DNA from 3 places in the Marinomonas sp. NPDC078689 genome. Region 1 is predicted to be linked to each of the others. Evidence: predicted binding sites of a transcription regulator. Region 1 holds the regulator's gene; each other region holds the start of a gene.
What was found. Region 1 encodes sigma-54, which starts transcription at its own class of promoters, with help from an activator protein. Its sites were predicted from a motif close to TGGCACNNNNNTTGCTNT; they were not measured.

Region 1 (4,743 bases):
TAATGAATCTAGTGCAATAAAGAGGGCGTCATTTGTTTCGGCCTCTCTTAATGTGTTTAACACTTTTTCTGATTGTGCCAGTTCAGCAATTTCCGCCAGCGTGGATAAGTGTGCGTCACATTCTTGTGGTGGCACAATTAACGCAAAAACTAAATCGATTGGTTTTCTGTCGACCGCATCAAAGTCAATGGCAGATTGCAGCGACAAAATAACGACAGCGGTGTGATTGGCGCTTTCTAGGCGACAATGAGGAATGGCAATGCCATTACCAATGCCGGTGCTGCCTAGCTTTTCGCGTCCAAGTAAAGCTTCGTAGATTGCTTCTTTGTCACAATGGAGACGATTTGCAGCCACATCGGCAACGCTTTCAAGAATGCGTTTTTTGCTCACAACGTCTTGTTTTGCAAAGACAAGGTCTGCTTTTATTAATGATTTTAATGGCATAAGAAGTAGTTGTCCGTATTAAATCAATCGTTTTCGTTCATTAGAAGGAGGAATGTTCATTGCCTCACGGTACTTTGCAACAGTTCGTCGTGCTACTTGTATGCCTTGGTCCGCTAAAATAGTGGCTAGCTTGTTGTCACTCAAGGGCTTTTTGGCGGGTTCTTCTACCACCAATTTTTTGATCATGGCTCTGATTGCTGTCGAAGAGCATTCGCCACCAGAAGCGGTATTAACGTGGCTTGAGAAGAAGTACTTCAGCTCGAAAATACCTTTTGGTGTGTGCATGTACTTTTGTGTCGTCACACGCGAAATGGTGGACTCGTGCATGCCGACTTCTTCCGCGACATCGTGAAGTACCATGGGTTTCATGGCTTCTTCACCAAGTTCAAAGAAGTCGATTTGGCGATTTACGATACAGCTGGCCACTTTGAGTAGGGTCTCGTTGCGGCTTTGTAGGCTTTTCATAAACCACTTGGCTTCTTGCAAGGAGTTTTTGATGTAGGTGACGTCTTCTGAGGTGGAGGCTGTTGCGGCCATCGCAGAATAAGTTTCGTTGATCTTGACGGGCGGTAACGCGTCGTTATTTAGCTCAACTTGCCAAACCCCATTGCACTTTTTGACAGAGACATCTGGAATAACATAATCCGTATCATCGGCATCAATAATAGAGCCTGGTCGTGGGTTGAGTTGTTGAATCAGATCGACCACTTCCTTCAATGACTCTTCTTTGAGCTTTGTTTTGCGACTTAATTGAGCAAAATCACGGTTGCCTAGTAAAGCCAGATGGTTATCGACTAGGTTGTAGGTACTCTTATAAAGAGGGTGGTCGCGAAAGGCTTCTAATTGCACTAATAGGCAATCGCGTAAGTCGGTTGAACAGGCGCCAGCAGGATCAAAGCGTTGTAGTCTGTGTTGCACTGCCATGACTTCGTCGAGCTCAAGATCTTCAAGTTCGCTGGTTAGCGATTCCCAAATATCTTCAGGCGTAATACTGAGATAGCCGTCTGATTGCACGCATTCAATGATGGCGTAAGCGATTTCAATGTCGCGATCTGACATGTGCGTTAGGTTAAGTTGCCAGATCAAGTGATCTTGAATGCTTTCAGCAGGGGCGTTGCGACTTTCGTAGTCACTGTCGCCTTCATAATTATTGCTGGAGCCGACGCTTGCTGCGGCAGAATTTTGGTAAGTATCGTCCCAATTGCTGTCAATGGAGAGCTCTGCTGGAATACTGTCGGTCCACTCGGACTCAACGCGGGCTTCTTCACTGGCGTTCGCCTCGGTTTTTTTACTGGCTGCCTCTTCCTGTTCTCTCGTTGGCGCTTCTGAATGGGAAAAATCTTCATCATCAATTTCTAAAAGCGGATTGGATTCTAGAAACTCATGGATTTCCTGTTTCAGGTCTAACGTAGAAAGCTGCAGCAACCGAATGGCTTGTTGCAGCTGGGGAGTCATGGTCAGTTGTTGACCGATTTTTAATTGCAGAGACTGCTTCATAAAGAAACACTTCTAATAAGAGGAAATTGGAACGAGTTATGCATACTACTCCCTTTCGGCTGCAAAGATAAGAGGCTATAGACGGAAGTCGTCCCCTAAATAAACCTTTTTTACTTGCTCATTGTTGATCACGGTATCAGCATCACCTGAGGCGATTATTTTCCCATTGCCTACGATATAGGCTTTGTCGCAAATGTCTAATGTTTCGCGTACGTTGTGATCGGTAATCAAAACACCAATGCCGCTTTCTTGCAGGTGTTTTATGATCAGTTTAATGTCGCCAACCGAGATGGGGTCAACCCCAGCAAAAGGTTCATCCAATAGGATGAACTTGGGGTTCATGGCAAGCGCACGCGCTATTTCCACGCGACGACGTTCGCCGCCAGAGAGTGCCATGCCTAAGTTGCTGCGAATGTGGGTGACATGAAACTCGTTTAACAGGCCTTCTAGTCTTTCTTTCTTTTGTTCTTTTGACAGCTCTTTGCGCGTTTCTAAAATGGCGTAAATATTGTCTTCAACGGACATTTTTCTAAAAATAGAGGCTTCTTGTGGTAAGTAGCCAATGCCTTTTTGCGCCCGCGTATGCATGGCGTTTTTGGTGATGTCTTGCCCGTCGATGAAGATGCCGCCGGCGTCATTCGCGACCATGCCAACTATCATATAGAAGCAGGTCGTTTTGCCTGCGCCATTTGGGCCGAGCAAGCCAACGGCTTGACCGGATTCTACAGAAAGAGAGACGTCTTTAACGACTTGTCTTTTTTTGTAGCTCTTCGCCAGGTTTTTTGCTTCTAAAAGGGCCATCTATTTCTTTTTGCCTTCTTTTTCGTTGTCTGCTGGTTGTAATGTCATAGATACGCGCCCTGTGCCTTTTTTCTGGGCGTTAAAGGTGCCGGTGTCTATGTGGTAGAGGATGTAATCGGCGGTGATCTTGTCGTCCATCTTGTTGAGGTAGCCATTGCCAAAGATTTCCAATTTTGACGTGGTGACTTGATAGTCTATTTTATCCCCTCGACTGATCATCATATTGCCGCTCCAGTCGATTTGCTGACTGAATTTTGCCGGTCCGCCTGTGGCAACCAGTTTGCTGAATTTACGAGTTTTAGGGTCGGTTGTGACCTTCAGGTATTGAGCTTGTATCTCAATGGTTCCCTGTTTCACAAAGACATCGCCCTTGTAGGTCGCTTCACCTGTTTTTTGGTCTAAAAAGGCTTCGTTCGACTGTATTGTTAGTGGCTGACTTAAGTCATCAGGCAGAGCAAGGACTTGTTGGCTAATGATTAAGCTGGCCAAGAGTGCGCTGAAATTAATGAGTTGTTTCATACTGTCCTCGTACGGATCCTGTCATGACGACTTCTTCTGAATTAATGTAAGTAACGATGGTTTTTGCCGTTGTCTTGCCTTGTGTCGAATGCAAGGTGGCGTGACCGCTGCTTGTTAATGACTGATTACTGTCTAAATAATGAATGTTGTCGGCGTTAAGAATGATGTCGGGTGAATCTACAGACTGCTTAACGGCAACAGCGTCATCGGTTAACAGGATATCATGACTGCCATCCTCTATTATTCCTTTTTTTCCTTTGGCATGCCAGAGCCCAGCGTTTTGGTGTCGTCTTACGGTGGGATTGTCTAGTAAAGTGCGAGAGTTTTGACTGTAATGTAGCGCCTGTGTGGCGGTCAGTGTTTCTTGCAGCATGCCAGTTTCATCGTATTCTTTTGCGTTGATATTGGTGATGAAATAGTCCGGTGTGCTGCTGAGCTTTTCAGTCGGCACAAGTGAGCGAGTGAGTGGTGTGTCGGTAAAGAAAACACCACAAACCAGTGCAATAACAGCGGCGCCAATGAGGATGTTTTTGGCGTTTAACTGAATCATTATGCGGCACTTCCTGTACTAACAAGAATTAAATAAAGAGCGTAAGCCCCCACGAGAGGGAAGCCTACCCAGCGAGGGATGCTGACGTGTTTGGATTTGCTAAAGAGAAAGATAAGCAAAGACAAAGCAAGGGTTAAGCCTAATACCCAGTAATAATCTCGGCCAGAGGCATTGGCATCGATCATGCCTGGGGCAATTAAGCCAGGCAGCGGCAGTACTGTAGCTAGGTTGAAAATATTGGAACCGATGATGTTGCCGATCGCTATGTCGTGTAAGCCTTTACGGACACTGCTAATGGAGGCCGCCAATTCTGGCAGGCTGGTGCCAACTGCAACTATGGTTAGCCCGATGACTAGCTCGCTAACGCCGAGCCCTTTCGCGATGCCGATTGCGCCCCAAACCAAGAGTTTTGAGCTGCCGATGAGGACGGCCAAGCCGATCAAGGCGATGATCAGTGACTTCCCAGTAGAGGTGCCGTCATCGCTGGGTAATTCGTCCTTTAATTGTTCTTCTAGGTTTTTGCTGCCGCGCAATAAAATAAACAACATAATCGCAAACGCAACCAGCAAAATAATGCCATCGTAAAAGCTTAAATAGTGGTCATGTAAAAGCCAGCCAGCGAGTAAGGTGATGGCGATGACCAAGGGGACTTCTTTGGTGGCAAGTCCCTTCGCGATTGGGATGGCGGAAAAGAGTAATGTGACACCAAAAACGAGGGCAATGTTGGCGATGTTTGAGCCAAGCACATTACCAATGGCAATTTCTGGTGCGTTATCAAGAGCGGCAATGCCAGACACCACCATTTCAGGGGCTGAAGTGCCAAAAGCCACTAAGGTCACACCAATGACCATTGGGTTAACGTTCAGTTTTTCAGCAACAAGTGCAGCGTGTTCGATGAATTTATCGGAACTAACGATTAGCAGGATCAAACC
Region 2 (4,743 bases), 160 kb from region 1:
TACGCACTAAGATATTCCCTGTTGAACCATTGTATTATGTTAGCTGCACCGTCCGCGGCTAACGTATTTAATTCCATACAAAAAAACACCCTTCTCCAGCTTTGTTGCCAGTAGGCTTCTGCACACTGACGATTTGATTTAGCCTTTTCCTGTCTCATTATGGCGCACTTATTGCTTCATTAAGGTGTTTATAGCTGTTTTCGAGAGACTGCACATGACCCCCCCAGCCAAAGAATTGACTGTCATGCTTGTTGATAATGAGCCAGCCCGAGCGGCCATCGTAGAACAAGCTATGTTAGACAGCGGTTATCGAGTGATTCGGCGTCTTGAGAACGCGCGAAATTTGACCCAAGCCGTAACGGAAAGTCAGCCAGATATGGTGATTATTGATATTGAGTCGCCAGACAGAGATATGTTGGAGAATATGTCTCGCTTAACCAAAGACAACCCCAGACCGATTGTGATGTTCGCTGAAGAAGATGACTCCAAATACGTTGAAGCCGCGATCCGAGCAGGGGTGAGCGCTTATGTGGTAGATGGTGTGCAAAGTGGCAGTGTCAAAGCCTTGTTGCAAGTGGCCATTGCGCGTTTTCGGGAATTTCAGGCGCTCCGCTTGGAGCTGGACTCGGTGAAAAGTCAGCTTGAGGATAGAAAAGTCATAGAGAAGGCAAAAGGTCTAATTATGAAGCATCAAGCTTGTGATGAACCTGCGGCTTACCAAGCCCTAAGAAAGTTAGCCATGGATCGAAGTCAGCGCATGATCGATGTGGCAAGAAACGTCATCTCTGTCATGGAATTATTGGGGGAAGCAAAATGAGCGTGTTTGGTTCTAGCAAAGTGATAACGCACAGCGAGCCGGTCCGAGTCGGCTTTATTCCTTTAATTGATTGTGCGCCTTTTGTTGTTGCTCATGAAAAAGGCTTTTTTTCAGCTGAAGGGGTTCAAGTAACCCTGTCCAAAGAAGCCTCATGGGCGAGCATTAGAGATAAGGTTGCGTTTAATGTATTGGATGGGGCGCATATGCTGGCGTCATTACCGATAGCGGCAAGTTTGGGCATTGGGACCGTTAAAACGGCGATGGAAACCAGTTTTACAGTAAGTCACAACGGCAATGCGATTACCGTCAGCAATGCCTTGTATCAAAAACTGCTTAGCAACAGCAATGGTCCTGAAGATATCCGCTCAGGCGCGGCCTTAAAGCGCTTATTAGATAAAAAAGAGCCAACCGATCCAGCGCTTCGTTTTGCCATTGTTTACCCTTATTCTTCCCACAACTACCAACTTCGTGACTGGTTGGCTCAGGCTGGGATCGACCCAGATAAAGACCTCCAGATTATCGTTGTTTCACCTGCACAGATGGTCGATTATCTGAAAAAAAGTGAGATAGATGGTTATTGTGTTGGTGAGCCTTGGAACAGTTTGGCAGTCGAGCAGGGTGTGGGTCATATATTGGTGACTGGGTACGACTTATGGGGTAGTACGCCAGAAAAAGTATTTGGGGTGAATTCGCTCTGGGCGGCGCAACATCCAGAGGTGTATTTAGCCATGATACGCGCCCTTAATCGTGCCTGTCAGTGGGTCGATGATAAACAGAATCAGGCTGAATTATTGACCATATTGAGTCATCCAGATTATTTAAATTGTTCTGCTGAGCAGCTGATGTATGGCTTTAATACCTTGAAGCCAAAAGGGCAATTTGATTGGCCAATGGAAGCTTATCAGCGCTTTTCTGGGGTCGATATCAATCGGCCGCTGCCTAATTATGCATTATGGATAATGGCGCAGATGTCTCGATGGCAACAACTGGCACAACTTCCGCCTTTGAATCAAATTGTGGAGCAGGTGTATCGTCAAGATCTCTACTATCAAGCGCTTGGTCTAGCTCGACCTGAAGAGGCTGGTAGGAAAATCAGTGAAGAGCAAGAAAAAGCGTTTTTAACGGCGGTCACAGCGAATCGCGTTCAGTTGCACCCTGATGGGGTGTTACATGGTCTTCGTTTTTGATTAGTCATGGTGCAGGGTTGAAAAAATATGCCCAAAAATGATCTGCTTTATTGATACTAGATGACACACTTGTTTGCTGAATATGAATAAAATTATTAATAATCAATGGTTTATTTTTTTTGGCATGCTCCGTGCTTTATTAGGATTAAGAGAGTTATATAGACAGTCGGATAGAAAAACGCTTCCGATGACAGTTTGGTGAGGTTAGCAACGAGCGCTAATTATCACCCTAATTTTAGATTGTTCAGAGTTGAATGATCGAAGAATGGCAAAGGCGCCTGCGAACACATTGATTGTGATTCGCATGCGCCTTTTTTTGTTTTTACGCCTAAGCGGAGTGTTGATCATGAATTTGAGACCGAAGAGAGCCTTGTTACCTTTAGCGAAATTCGCAGTGGCGAGCAAAAAAATCACTGTGTCCTTACTTGTCGGGTCGGCGGTGTTTGCCGGTGTTGCGCACGCCGAGCTAGGTTATCCAGAAAAAGAAGAGCTGACATTTGGCTTTATTAAATTAACGGACATGGCGCCTCTTGCCATCGCTTACGAGAAGGGGTATTTCGAAGACGAAGGTTTGTATGTGACTTTGGAAGCGCAAGCGAACTGGAAAGTATTGCTGGATCGAGTGATTGATGGGCAGCTTGACGGGGCGCACATGCTTGCCGGGCAACCGCTGGGTGCGACCATTGGTTACGGCACCAAAGCGCACATAGTAACGGCATTTAGTATGGATCTAAATGGCAACGGCATTACGGTCTCCAATGATGTTTGGCAACAAATGAAACAGCATATTCCGGTCGGCGCAGATGGCAAACCGGTTCATCCGATCAGCGCGAGTGCTTTGAAGCCCGTGATTGAGAACTTTAAGGCACAAGGCAAACGCTTCAACATGGGAATGGTTTTTCCTGTCTCTACGCACAATTATGAGCTTCGTTATTGGTTGGCGGCAGGGGGCATTAACCCAGGGTATTACTCTCCTAAAAAGGGCGATGTCAGTGGTCAAATTAACGCCGATGCGTTCTTGTCGGTAACGCCACCTCCACAAATGCCCGCCACCATGGAAGCCGGTACGATTTCAGGTTATTGCGTGGGCGAACCTTGGAATCAGCAGGCTGTGTTTAAAGGCATTGGTGTGCCGGTTATCACAGATTATGAAATTTGGAAAAACAACCCAGAAAAAGTGTTTGGCGTGAGCCAAGCGTGGGCGGATAAGTATCCAAATACACACATCCATGTGGTGAAAGCCTTGATCCGAGCCGCCCAATGGCTGGATGAAAACAACAACGCCAATCGCCCTGAAGCAGTGAAAATACTGGCTCGTAGTGAATACGTGGGGGCCGATGAAAAAGTCATTGCCAACAGTATGACGGGGACCTTTGAATATGAAAAAGGGGACAAGCGCGAGATCCCTGACTTCAATGTTTTCTTCCGTCATCACGCTACCTACCCTTATTACAGCGATGCGATCTGGTATCTCACACAAATGCGCCGTTGGGGGCAAATTCCAGAGGCAAAATCGGATGACTGGTATATGGAAACCGCGAAAGAGGTGTACCGCCCAGACATTTATCAACAAGCCGCAGAGTCTTTAATTGAAGATGGTGTCATGACGGCCGCAGATTTCCCTGACTTTGCAACAGAAGATGGCTTTAAACCGCCTCAAAATGAGTTTATTGACCATGTGCTTTATGACGGCAAGCATCCGAATGCGTATCTAGACAGTTTCACCATAGGTTTAAAAGGCGATGACCAGATTTAGTTTTGGCCCTCTGGCTGCGAGCTTGGCTTGCAGCCTGTTTAATCTAAGCCACATCGCAATAGTGAGATTATTATGAAAACATCAATTGTATCAACGGCAATGTTTAAAGAGTGGCTGTCAGGCTTCTCTTTAAAATCGGTTTTCTTTCCTGTTTTTGGCATCCTTGTTTTCCTGCTTTTATGGCAAGTTGGTGCGAGTAAAGTGCACACCTCACTCGGCGTGTTTCCAGGCCCTGTGGTGGTGTACCAGCAATGGAATAGCTTGGTAGCGGATCATCAGCGGGAGAAGGTAAAAGAAGCCAAGTTTTATGAGCGTCAAGAAGTGCGCATTGCGAAGCGACAAGCGAAAGACCCAAGTTATGTTGGGACAATTCGCGGCTACACTGGCAAGCCGACTTTTTTCGAGCAAATATTCACCAGTCTTTATACCGTCTTAGCGGGCTTCGGATTGGCGTCATTAATCGCCGTGCCGGTGGGGATTTTAATTGGCTTAAACAGTTCGATCTACAGCGCTTTGAATCCGATCATTCAGATTTTTAAACCGGTCTCGCCGTTGGCGTGGCTGCCATTGGTCACCATGGTCGTGAGCGCAACCTATGTCACGAATGACCCCATGTTTTCTAAATCTTTTTTAACGTCGATGTTTACTGTCACGCTCTGTTGTATGTGGCCGACCTTGGTCAATACCGCGGTGGGTGTGGCGGCGGTTGATAAAGACCTTTTGAATGTGTCGAAAGTGTTGCAGCTGGGTTGGCTGACTCATGTGATCAAGATCGTCATTCCTTCAGCGATCCCCTTGATGTTTACCGGTCTGCGTTTGTCTCTTGGTATTGCGTGGATGGTATTGATTGCTGCAGAGATGCTGGCGCAAAACCCAGGCTTGGGTAAGTTTGTCTGGGATGAGTTTCAAAATGGTAGCTCGAATTCTTTAGGGCGCATTATGGTGGCGGTGTTGATGATTGGCTTTATCGGCTTTTTGTTAGA
Region 3 (4,743 bases), on a different contig from region 1:
TTGGCATGTATTGTCTGGGCGTTCATGGTTTGAACCCCACCACTCATTGCAAGATATAACGCTCTATCCATTCCCCTTCCCCTCAATAACAACTCTCTATCCTAGAGTTACTATCAAAAACTGTACCAACTCGTAAGAAATTAAAAAATAAGTAAAAATTGGACAAAAAAAAGCCGTAACACAGTTCGTGTTACGGCTTTTTTTAACGTTCTCAGTGAACCTAACGCAGGTTAATAATCGTCTGCGTGACCGTGTTTTCGGTCTCTAATGTCTTAGAGTTGGCTTGATAGTTACGCTGTGCCTCTATCAAAGCCACCAATTCAGAGGTCAAATCCACATTTGACTCTTCAAGCGCGCCACCCTGAACACTGCCCAGTGTTCCACTGTTTGGCCGACCAACACTTGCTGGGCCAGAATCTTTCCCTGCCACCCAAGCCGTATCACCATCTGGCACCAAACCGTCGGTATTATCAAAGGTTGCCAAGGCTAACTGGCCAAGTGTTGCCGTTTGTTGGTTGGTGTAAGTCGCAATAAGGTTACCGTCTTCATCAAAAGACACCCCTTGCAACTCACCCGCTGAAAAACCGTCCTGTTTCAATTCATCTGTGCTATCCAGAGCAAACTGAGTTGAACCTGTTAAATCCACAGGAATAATTGAATTTCGGTTGGTCGGGTCAAAGCCTTGAATTTGCAACTGAACAGGCTGAGAAGAACCAAAAGGTGGAATTCCTTTATAAGCGCCCGACAAATTACCCGCTGGATCAAAGGTCACTACTGTGTCTTTATCAAGGTAGCGTTTGTCTTCGCCTGTGGTCGGGTCAATATAAGACTCTTTACCATCCACCGTCGCTCGCAATTCATAGGTATTATCTTCACCTTGCTGAATAAAGTAATAACCCAAGGTATGAGTCTCACCTAGCGCATCGTAAACATTTTTGGTGTTGCCATAACTGTAAGAAGATGGGTCTTTTGGATCGAATGCTGGACGCGCAATATTATCTGGCGTACGTACTAGCGTTGGATCCAACGTGCCAGCAATGGCGACCCCATTCAAAGTACCGCCTGCTGCGATTGGGTTCTTCGTCAAATTCGCAATGTCCGTCACCGTTGGTTCAGCGGCACCGCTATACAAGAGTGAGAATGGCGGCTCATCCACGCCATCACCATTATAATCCGATGCCTCTGCGCCATTAAATGTCGCATAGGTTGGCTGCATAAAAGGCGCGCCAGTATCGTCTGTCGACTTACCATCAACCGTGGCATACACCTCGTACGTATTGGGCATTTTACTTTTAGCGTAGTAGTAGCTAATAAGGTGGTTATTGCCATTACCATCTGCAACGGTTTGCGTTTGCGTATAATCGTAAGTGTCCGGATTGGCAGGATCGAAATCAGCACGGATATAAGGAGGAACATCTTCCCCTTCAGAGTTCAAGTTCACTTTCAACTCAACCGATGAAGTCGCCTTAGGTGGAATACGGGCAGTGGGTACAACCATATCCTCTAAGTTACCGCCAATGATGCCATCGACCGCATTATAACCCTGCACTTTAGAACCCGCATTCGTAACCAAGTTACCATCCGCATTCAATTTAAATTCACCAGCGCGAGTATAGGCCTGAGTTCCAGCCCCAGCGTCCAATACAAAAAAGCCTGTCCCATCTACCGCCAAATCTAAATTGTTGTCGGTATAAGCAAGGTTACCGGATGAGAATTCTTGTGAAACGCTAGCAACGCTAACACCTGAACCAATAACGTTACTGCTGCCTGCTCCCAACACATTACTGTTGTAAAGGTCATTAAATTCGATGCGCGATTTTTTAAAGCCTGTTGTGTCTGCGTTGGCAATATTGTTACCTGTCACGCTTAAGTAGTCAGCAGACGCTTTAATACCCGATAATGCTGTATTGAACCCCATATTACGCTCCAGTTATCCTAATATTTCCAATTCGTTTGTTAGTTTGACCTTACCGTGATTTTCCACGTTCAAAACCGTACCGTCTGGACCATTGATCGTGACCCCTTGAATCCGGCTTGGCAGCTGAGTCGATAAAGCAGACACCTCGCCTTTGTCATTCACGATCGAGGCGGCAAAACGATATTCGCCAGGCGGCAAAACATTTCCGGCGTCGTCTTTCTTATCCCAATCATACTGCCCACTATCAAGCTTAGCGGTGCGCACCAGTTGATTATTGGCGTCGTAAATTTTTAACGTTGCCGACTTAGCACCCTCTGGCAGCACTGTTTTTAATGCCACATCTTCTTGTGAGTCTGTAACCGTGGTTTTATCTGCCTTCATCATGAGCGACTTGCCAACTAAGCTAGAAGCCCCCACAGCCTGATTTGACGTCAGCGAAGTGGTCATATTCTTAAGCTGATCCGAAATACTAGACAACTTTTCCAATGAGCTAAATTGAGACATCTGAGACACCATATCATTGGTATCTTGGGGCGCTGTTGGGTCTTGCCCTTTCAACTGCTCAATATAAAGTTTCAAAAAGACGTTTTTATCCGCAAGACCGCCAGTGGCGTCTTTTTTCGCCACCTCTTCCGGCTTTTCTATGCCCGCTTTCGATTTTGCGCCGTCCGTGCCGTATTGAGATATCAGGCTCTTTAAGCCATTGTTTTCAGATATATTTGCCATATCTCACCTCTATGACTGACCTAGCGTAAGCATCTTCTGCATCATGCTTTTCGCCGAATTCATAATTTCCACATTGGTTTGAAAAGATCGAGAGGCAGACATCATATCGGCCATTTCTTCAATGGGATTTACATTAGGGTAGTAGACATACCCTTCTTCATTAGCCATTGGATTATCTGGCTCGTAACGAGGCTTTAAAGGCGCATCAGACTCGACAATGCCATCAACCTTAACCCCAACACCTGCTCCTGTGTCATCAACACCAGCACCATTCCAGCCACTCTTTTGCATCTCGTCATTCATCATCTGAGAGAACACAGGCTTACGCGCCCGATAGGTCTGATCAGCAGAACTTGCCACGCTATCCACGTTGGCCATATTACTTGCAATGGTGTTCAAACGAATCGTTTGAGCGCTCATTGCAGACCCAGAAATGGTAAAAATATTACTCAAAGACATGGCTATTAATTCCCTGTGAGGGCTTTTTTCAGGCCGCTAATTTTTCTGTCCAAAAACATAAAGCTGGTATCAAAGCGCATGGAGTTTTGTGCGTACTCCGCCTGCTCACGCTGCATGTCTACTGTATTACCATCTAAAGAAGGCTGGCTTGGATTCCGGTAGAAGAGCCCACTATCGTCATCGGCAGCGCTACTTCCTTGTATATGTTGATCGTCGTCACTGGCTAAGCGCAGCTTATTTTTCGCTTCGTCAAACATAGAGCCGAAGGTGATGTCTCTAGCCTTATAATTCGGCGTATCAGCATTGGCAATATTATTTGCCAAGACAGAAGCTCTCGCACTTCTAAACTCCAGCATCTTGTCATGCCCTGCAAACGCTTGATTAAATGATATGGCCACACCACCTCCTAACGACAAATACTTAAAACCTAACATTCTTTAAGCAATATCGATGCCAAATAAAAAACCTTTATTATTCAATAGGTTAAAATTCAACACCTTATATCCGGCAAAAATCGGCAAGGCATCTCAAACAGACAGCAACAAAAAAAGCCCGTACCTTGGTGCTACCAAAGTACGGGCTTTTAATCTGTACAATCTTGTTTTAAAGCGACTTAGCTCTATACACTATGCCTGGATGACATTGCACAATCTCAAACAGAGAGGACAAGCCACTTAACGCCTCAGAGCCACCAAGAAACAAATAGCCGCCAGGATTAAGCGAAGCGTGCATGCGCTTCAAAATATCCAACTTAAGTTCCCCATTAAAATAAATCAGCACATTACGGCAAAAAATAATGTCAAATTTGCCTAGTGACGAAAATGGCTCAATCAGGTTCAAATACCTAAAATCGACTCGAGCACTTAAATGCGGTTTTATTTTCCAAGTAGACACATCGACTTTATCAAAATACTTGTGCTGCAAATCCGCACCGAGACCACGAGCAATGGCCAAACTGTCGTATTCCCCTTGCTTAGCGTGCTGCAAAATATTCGTACAAATATCCGTTGCTACAATTCGCTCGCCTGCTTTTAAGACGCCAGGTCTGAGAGACTTAAACTCATCAATCACCATACTGATAGAGTAAGGCTCTTGGCCAGTAGAAGACGCGGCGGACCATATTTTAAGGGGCCTGGCCGTCATCTCTGGCAACACTTTATTCTTCAAAATAGTAAACGGGTGAGAATCACGAAACCACAAGGTTTCGTTAGTCGTCATAGCATTAATCACTTCTTCTTTGAGCCTCGCACTGCCGGCACGCTCTAACACGTCGACCAGCTGCTCAATTTTAGTAAAATTCTCCCTCTCAAGGGTTTTTCCTAACCGGCTAGCAACAAGATATTGCTTATTCTCACTAAGAGAAATACCACAAGCCTTTTGTAGGAAATTTCTAAACCTAAGATAACCATTAGGTGTAATTGCATTTGTACTACTGAGCATTAAAACTCCTAAAGCAGCAGACAATAAAAGCGCATCGAGACACGGCTCGATTATAACAATGTATCAATCCGCTTGAACCTGAACCGTCTCAATCGCTAAGCGCGCTAATTCATCAGGTTGAAATTTCGCTAAGAACCCATCCGCTCCTACCTTCTTCACCATCGCCTCATTGAAAACGCCGCTCAATGAAGTATGAAGGA

Region 2: the regulator sigma-54 is predicted to act here: its motif matches at 2,125-2,142, upstream of ACIGBN_RS04260 (CmpA/NrtA family ABC transporter substrate-binding protein).
Region 3: the regulator sigma-54 is predicted to act here: its motif matches at 3,542-3,559, upstream of flgB (flagellar basal body rod protein FlgB).

What each region holds. Positions count from the first base shown of each region.
Region 1 is NZ_JBITUJ010000002.1:78,989-83,731, reverse strand. It holds gene ACIGBN_RS03545 (PTS sugar transporter subunit IIA) at 1-444, opposite strand, end outside; gene ACIGBN_RS03540 (RNA polymerase factor sigma-54) at 463-1,941, opposite strand; gene lptB (LPS export ABC transporter ATP-binding protein) at 2,017-2,742, opposite strand; gene lptA (lipopolysaccharide transport periplasmic protein LptA) at 2,743-3,261, opposite strand; gene lptC (LPS export ABC transporter periplasmic protein LptC) at 3,245-3,811, opposite strand; gene ACIGBN_RS03520 (calcium/sodium antiporter) at 3,811-4,743, opposite strand, start outside.
Region 2 is NZ_JBITUJ010000002.1:241,584-246,326, reverse strand. It holds gene ACIGBN_RS04275 (response regulator transcription factor) at 1-10, shown strand, start outside; gene ACIGBN_RS04270 (ANTAR domain-containing response regulator) at 215-817, shown strand; gene ACIGBN_RS04265 (CmpA/NrtA family ABC transporter substrate-binding protein) at 814-2,004, shown strand; gene ACIGBN_RS04260 (CmpA/NrtA family ABC transporter substrate-binding protein) at 2,351-3,760, shown strand; gene ACIGBN_RS04255 (ABC transporter permease) at 3,860-4,743, shown strand, end outside.
Region 3 is NZ_JBITUJ010000001.1:328,159-332,901, reverse strand. It holds gene flgF (flagellar basal-body rod protein FlgF) at 1-71, opposite strand, end outside; gene ACIGBN_RS01480 (flagellar hook-basal body complex protein) at 221-1,918, opposite strand; gene ACIGBN_RS01475 (flagellar hook assembly protein FlgD) at 1,931-2,644, opposite strand; gene flgC (flagellar basal body rod protein FlgC) at 2,654-3,103, opposite strand; gene flgB (flagellar basal body rod protein FlgB) at 3,109-3,501, opposite strand; gene ACIGBN_RS01460 (CheR family methyltransferase) at 3,707-4,543, opposite strand; gene ACIGBN_RS01455 (chemotaxis protein CheV) at 4,607-4,743, opposite strand, start outside.